2 linked regions of the Acuticoccus sediminis genome follow. The protein of the gene in region 2 interacts with the protein of the main gene of each other region in a pairwise test. Links are inferred from orthologs where the notes say so. Each region holds a gene or a part of one and is shown on either strand. Other genes may lie near its edges.

What was found.
Region 1: the proteins of lepA (region 2) and DLJ53_RS00880 interact in binary tests that used the Escherichia coli proteins (3 or more experiments, as listed by UniProt). The link is inferred for Acuticoccus sediminis from one-to-one orthologs.

Annotation. Positions count from the first base shown.
Region 1 is NZ_QHHQ01000001.1:223,077-226,304, forward strand. Bases 75-2,989 are described here. They hold DLJ53_RS00880 (CorA family divalent cation transporter), read right to left. Parts: upstream 2,062-2,989; coding sequence 1,087-2,061; downstream 75-1,086. Other genes in these bases: nth (endonuclease III), read left to right, coding at 75-1,052; otsB (trehalose-phosphatase), read left to right, coding at 2,236-2,961; DLJ53_RS00890 (glycoside hydrolase family 15 protein), read left to right, coding at 2,958-2,989. Also shown: more of nth, read left to right, coding at 1-74; more of DLJ53_RS00890, read left to right, coding at 2,990-3,228. UniProt on the Escherichia coli protein: Zinc transporter. Acts as a Zn(2+):proton symporter, which likely mediates zinc ion uptake. Purified ZntB reconstituted in liposomes also binds and transports Cd(2+), Ni(2+) and Co(2+).
Region 2 is NZ_QHHQ01000001.1:896,910-900,190, reverse strand. Bases 109-3,076 are described here. They hold lepA (translation elongation factor 4), read left to right. Parts: upstream 109-646; coding sequence 647-2,506; downstream 2,507-3,076. Other genes in these bases: DLJ53_RS34645 (hypothetical protein), read right to left, coding at 3,028-3,076; DLJ53_RS34650 (PIN-like domain-containing protein), read right to left, coding at 2,528-3,019; DLJ53_RS03840 (hypothetical protein), read right to left, coding at 162-395; DLJ53_RS03845 (glutathione S-transferase family protein), read left to right, coding at 109-124. In the rest of the region: more of DLJ53_RS03845, read left to right, coding at 1-108; more of DLJ53_RS34645, read right to left, coding at 3,077-3,281. UniProt on the Escherichia coli protein: Required for accurate and efficient protein synthesis under certain stress conditions. May act as a fidelity factor of the translation reaction, by catalyzing a one-codon backward translocation of tRNAs on improperly translocated ribosomes.

The sequences.
Region 1 (3,228 bases), 670 kb from region 2 along the record:
CCGCCGGGACGCCTGCCGCGAGGACCAAGGCGGGCATGCAGAAGGCCGCCGGCAAGGCCGTCTCGCCCGCAAAGGCGGCGACGAAAGCCGCCGCGGCGACGTCGGCCGCCCCTTCGCCCCCGAGCCGCAAGGCGAAGGCGAAGAGCGTCGTGGCGGCCGAAAGCGGCCATCCCCCCGGCGGTACCCCCGGCGAACCGGCGGGCAAGGCGACCGCCGCGGGGAAGACGGGAAAGGGAGCGGCGAAGGCTGGATCGGCGAAAGCCGGCGCGGCCAAGGCCGCCGCCGCGAGCGGCGCCGCGAAGGCCCCGGCGAAGCGCACCGCAGCGTCCGCGGCAAAGCCGGCGAAAGCCGCGGGGACGAAGGCGAAGGCGGCGCCCAAGGGCAAGAAGGCACTGCCCAAGAGCAGCTACACCCGCGCGGAGGCCGACCAGCTCTTCCAGCGCCTCGCCGACGCGCTGCCCGAGCCGCAGACGGAGCTGGAGTACACAAACCCCTACACCCTCCTCGTCGCCGTCGCGCTCTCCGCGCAGGCGACCGACGTCGGCGTCAACCGGGCGACCCGGGCGCTGTTCGCCGTCGCCGACACGCCGCAGAAGATGGTCGACCTCGGCGAGGAGAAGCTGCGCGACTACATCAAGACGATCGGCCTCTTCAACACGAAGGCCAAGAACGTGATGGCCCTCTCGCGCACGCTGGTGGAGACCTACGGCGGCGAGGTCCCGCAGGACCGCACGGCGCTGCAGTCCCTCCCGGGCGTCGGCCGCAAGACCGCAAACGTCGTGCTGAACGTCGCATTCGGCGAGCCGACCATCGCCGTCGACACGCACATCTTCCGCGTCGCCAACCGCCTCGGCCTCGCGCCCGGCAAGACGCCGGACGACGTGGAGAAGGCGCTCGAGGCGATCGTACCGGAGCGCTTCCTTCGCGGCGCACACCACTGGCTGATCCTGCACGGCCGGCACGTGTGCAAGGCGCGGCGCCCGCTGTGCGAGGCCTGCGTGATCTACGAGCTCTGCAAGGCGCCGGACCGCCGCCCCCTGCCGCACGCCTGACGGGCCGGGCGGGCCGCGGCACCGCCGGGCCGGACTACAGCATCCGCGCCCGGCGCAGCGCGACGAGCATCCCGACGGCGACGAGGATCATCAGCACCGCGAAGACCCAGAACCCGAGGCTGGAGTGCGCGCCCGGGATTCCGCCCATGTTGATCCCCATCAGCCCGGTCATGAACCCCAGCGGCAGGAAGATCGCCGAAATCACCGACAGGACGTAGAGGTTCCGGTTGAGGAGCTCGGCCTGGGCGCTCCCGAGCTCGTCGCGGATCGTCTGCAGCCGCTCCCGCTGGGCGGCGAGGAGCTCGGACACGCGCGTCAGCTGGTCGTGCTGCTCGAGGATCGACGTGCTGCCGGTCTCGTCGAGCAGCGGCTCGCCGGCGTGGGCGATCGCGCGCACCGCCTCCCGCTGCGGCGGGATGTAACGCCACAGCTCGGTCAGAGCGAGACGCTGCGCGGCGACAGAGCGGCGGATCTCCTCGCGCGGATTGGTGATCGTCTCGGTCTCCAGCTCGTCGACCCGGTCCTCCAGCGCCGCCGCGTGCTTCTCGATGCGGTCGGTCACCTCCTCGACGATCCTCGACAGGAGGCCGACGGGCGTGCGCGGTCCCGCGCCGGAGCGCACCAGCTTGGCGACATGGGAGATCGACTGCACCCCCGCGCTCGACAGCGACACGATCCGGTGCTCGTCGAGCCAGATGCGCACCGGCACCATGTCCTCGGGGTCTTCGTTTTCCCTGAAGTTGATGACCCGCAGGATGACCATCAGCCCCGACCCGGTCCAGAGCGCGCGCGGCCGCGTCTCCGGCTCCAGAAGCGCCTCGCGCACGGGTGCGCCGAGATAGGAGAGGTGCTCCTTGATCCACTCGTTGGTGTCCGGGTGGTCGGCGGAGAGGTGGAGCCATACCGGCGCCTCGCCGGAGACCAGCGCGGCGACGTCCTCCTCGTCGTCGATTCCCTTGCCGCAGAGTTCCCCCGACAGGTGCAAGGCAAAGCGGATATGACTGTCCATGCAGGGTCCTTCGATCGTCGCACTCGCACGTCCGGGCCACAGATGCGCTAAGCGCATAGCGAGCATTTCCGGGCGCCACTAACGCTTTTCGACAGTTGCCCCTCATCCCGTGAAGGTTCATGGTGCAGCGCGGCGGCCATAGGGGTCGTCTATCAAGCCGTTGAGCCGCATTTGATGACCCCACCCGTGCCGGAACGTCCGGCGCTGTTCCTCGACTTCGACGGAACGCTCGTCGAGATCGCCGATCGTCCCGACGGAGTCGTGGTTGCGCCGACCCTCCACTTCCTCATCGAACGCTGCGTGACGCGCACCTCCGGCGCGGTCGCCGTCGTCTCCGGCCGCAGGATCGAGGACATCGACGGCTTCCTCGGCATCCCCATCGCCGCCGCCGGCATGCATGGACTGGAACACCGCGCCGCCCCCGGCGACGAGATCCACTATCAGCCCGCCCCGCCCGAGATGGACCGGCTGCGAACGCGCATCGCCGCGTTCCCGTTCCTGGGCGACGGCGTCTCCATGGAGGACAAGGGCGCGGGACTTGCAGTGCACTACCGCGCCAATCCCGCGCGCGAGCGGGACGTCATCCGAGCCATGGAGGAGGCCATCGCCGATCTCGACACGCTGCACCTCATCTGCGGAAAAATGGTCGTCGAGGCCAAGCGCCGCGGGTTCGACAAGGGCGCGGCGGTCAACTCGTTCATGCAGCGGCCGCCGTTCCAGGGCCGCACGCCGATTTTCATTGGAGACGATGTGACGGACGAAGACGGTATTCGTGCCGCCAACGCGGGCGGCGGATTCGGCATCAAGGTCGGCGACGGCAAGACCGACGCCCCTTACCGCCTCCCCGACGTGGAGGCCGTCCACGCCTGGCTCGCCCAGCTCGCCGGAGTGCCTGCGTGAGCACGCTGGCGCTGGGGATGATCGGCAACTGCTCCGTGCAGGCGCTGGTCGACGACGAGGCCAACATCGTCTGGTGGTGCCTGCCGCGACCCGACGGCGACCCGGTCTTCCACTCGCTGCTCGGCACCAACGGCAGGCCCGGTGACGGCCAGTACTCGATCCACATCGAGGACTACAGCCACTCCAAGCAGTGGTACATCGAGAACACCGCGATCCTGCGCACCCAGCTCATCGCGACGGACGGCTCGACGGTCGAGATCGACGACT
Region 2 (3,281 bases):
CTACGAGGCGCTCGGCGCCTACGTCTCGCGCGCCTGCAGCCGCCCCGCCTTCAGGAAGGCCTACCGGGACCAGCTCGCCCACTTCAAGGCCGCCGACGCCGCCCGCGGCCTGACGGACGCCTGAGCCGCCCCGTCCCCGCCGGAACGGCCCGCCGCCCGCCTCAGTGGGCCTGCCGGCCCGGGAAGAGCTCCGGCAGGTGGGCGCTGTTGCCGTACCAGACCTCCCGGTCCGGGGTGCCGTCGCGGTTCGGCGCGTCGCCGTCGAACGCCACCGACACCGCCATCACCCCCAGCACGACCGCCACCAGCGCGAGCAGCCCGGTGGAGGTCCGCTCGACCCGCGCCCCGGTTCCGGAGCGGGTGCCGGACACCTTGATCCCGTTGACGTCGCTCATCTCGACTCTCCTCACGTCGCGGCGGCACTGCCGTCCTGCCGGCTCCACCTAGGCGCGCGCCGTCGTTCACTCAAACGAATGATCGTCATGCCTTCCATCACGATCCCTGATGCTTCCGGCACCCCCGGACGGCCCCGCCGCCGGCCCTGCCCCCGCCCCGCCGCCGACCCGTGCGAAAAGCACGCCTGCCTGCGCCGAAACGCCGTGTCACGCTGCTTTGCGGGGGCCGAGGTCGCTGCTACATAAGCGCCATGGATGACATCGCCCACGTCGACACGAACGCCCCCGCCAGCGCCGCCTCCGAAGGCCATGCGCAGACCATTGCCAATGTGCGCAACTTCTCGATCGTCGCGCACATCGACCATGGCAAGTCGACGCTCGCCGACCGCCTGATCCAGGCGACGGGCTCCCTCACCGACCGCGAGATGAAGGACCAGATCCTCGACTCGATGGACATCGAGCGCGAGCGGGGCATCACCATCAAGGCGCAGACCGTGCGGCTCGTCTACACGGCGAAGGACGGGAAAGAGTACAAGCTCAACCTGATCGACACGCCCGGCCACGTCGACTTCGCCTACGAGGTGAACCGCTCGCTCGCCGCGTGCGAAGGCTCCCTCCTCGTGGTCGACGCCTCCCAGGGCGTCGAGGCGCAGACCCTCGCCAACGTCTACCAGGCGATCGACAACGACCACGAGATCGTCCCGGTCCTCAACAAGGTGGACCTGCCCGCCGCCGACCCCGAGCGCATCCGCGCGCAGATCGAGGAGGTCATCGGCATCGACGCGTCCGAGGCGATCCCCATCTCCGCCAAGACCGGGCTCGGCATCCCCGACGTGCTGGAGGCGATCGTCAAGCGCCTGCCGCCCCCCAAGGGCGACCCGAAGGCGCCCCTCAAGGCGATGCTCGTCGATTCCTGGTTCGACCAGTATCTCGGCGTCGTCACCCTCGTGCGCATCATCGACGGCGAGCTGAAGAAGGGCCAGACCGTGCGCATGATGCGCACCGGCGCGAAGTACGGCGTCGACAAGGTCGGCGTCTTCACCCCCAAGCTGCTCGAGGTGGACAGCCTCGGCCCCGGCGAGATCGGCTTCCTCATCGCCGGCATCAAGGAGGTCGCCGACACCCGCGTCGGTGACACCATCACCGAGGACAAGCGCCCCGCGACCGAGCCGCTGCCCGGCTTCCGCCCGGCCATCCCGGTCGTCTTCTGCGGCCTCTTCCCGGTCGACGCGAACGACTTCGAGGACCTGCGCGCCGCCATGGGCAAGCTGCGCCTCAACGACGCCTCGTTCTCGTTCGAGATGGAGACCTCGGCCGCGCTCGGCTTCGGCTTCCGCTGCGGCTTCCTCGGCCTCCTCCACCTCGAGATCATCCAGGAGCGGCTGGAGCGCGAGTTCAACCTCGACCTCATCGCCACCGCGCCGTCGGTGGTCTACCAGCTCCACCTCTCCTCCGGCGAGATGAAGGAGCTGCACAACCCGGTCGACATGCCCGACCCGACCGAGATCGACAGCATCGCCGAGCCGTGGATCAAGGCGACCATCCTGACGCCGGACGAGTATCTCGGCGGCATCCTCAAGCTCTGCCAGGAGCGGCGCGGCAACCAGACCGAGCTCAGCTACGTCGGCAGCCGCGCGATGGTGACCTACGAGCTGCCGCTGAACGAGGTGGTGTTCGACTTCTACGACCGCCTCAAGTCGGTATCGAAGGGCTACGCCTCGTTCGACTACTCGCTGTCCGACTACCGCGAGGGCGACCTCGTGCGCATGAACATCCTCGTCAACGCCGAGCCGGTCGACGCGCTGGCGATGCTGGTCCACCGCTCCCAGGCCGAGCGCCGCGGCCGCGCCATGTGCGAGAAGCTGAAGGAGCTGATCCCCCAGCACATGTTCGTCATCCCGATCCAGGCCGCCATCGGCGGCCGCATCATCGCCAGAGAGACGATCCGCGCGCTGAGGAAGGACGTGACCGCCAAGTGCTACGGCGGCGACGCCACCCGCAAGCGCAAGTTGCTGGAGAAGCAAAAAGCGGGCAAGAAGAAGATGCGCCAGTTCGGCAAGGTGGAGATCCCGCAGGAGGCGTTTATTGCGGCGCTGAAGGTGGATGGGTAGAGTCTGCCATTCGCCGTTCGATCACCGCTTGAACTCATGAAGTTTGGGCTGCGTAGTTATTCCTAGCCCATCTTTTTTCTGATCTGTGTCCAAACGAGGATCCTTCAACGGCGTCAGGGCATCCCGGTTTGGAACGAAGCTATTTGGCAATCTCCACATTGACCCGCGCGGGGCGTCTTTCATATGCTCATAAATAACCGGCCACCACTGAATCCACAGCGCGGCTTTTGAATACCCATTCCAGCCTCCGCTTTTCTTTGGTGGCCAATATGAAACCAAACCACTTTCCGCATAAGCGATGAGGTCTGGCCAATTTTGCAGTATTCTTGAATCGCCTGAAATTATTGCGTGACCATCATCGTCGGAGAACTGTTTTAGCCAAGTAGGATCTCCAGTTGCAGGCGGCGAGAATTCCCTAACATGACTAAGCTCAAACCCACCGCGCGAAGACAAATATGCACGAAGTGCTGCGACTATGCGGGGGCTCATATTCTCATCGAATCGAATTTTCACATCGACCCTTAATGCAGGATGCGCTCTTCTAATTCGTTTTCAAATTCGACAGCATCCAAGACGGCCTCGACGGGTATCTCAAAATCTTGACTCACCGCCTCAGCATCACCGTGCTCTGCTTGATACGCAAGCCGAATTGCCTCAGTAGGAACCCGAAACCTTAAAAGAGCAGGCCTTCCAAAGGCAACGTTAGGCCTAACAACGATATTGCGATGGTTACGTAGAGGCGTAAATTCTGCAGCTAAGTCATCCACATAAAATA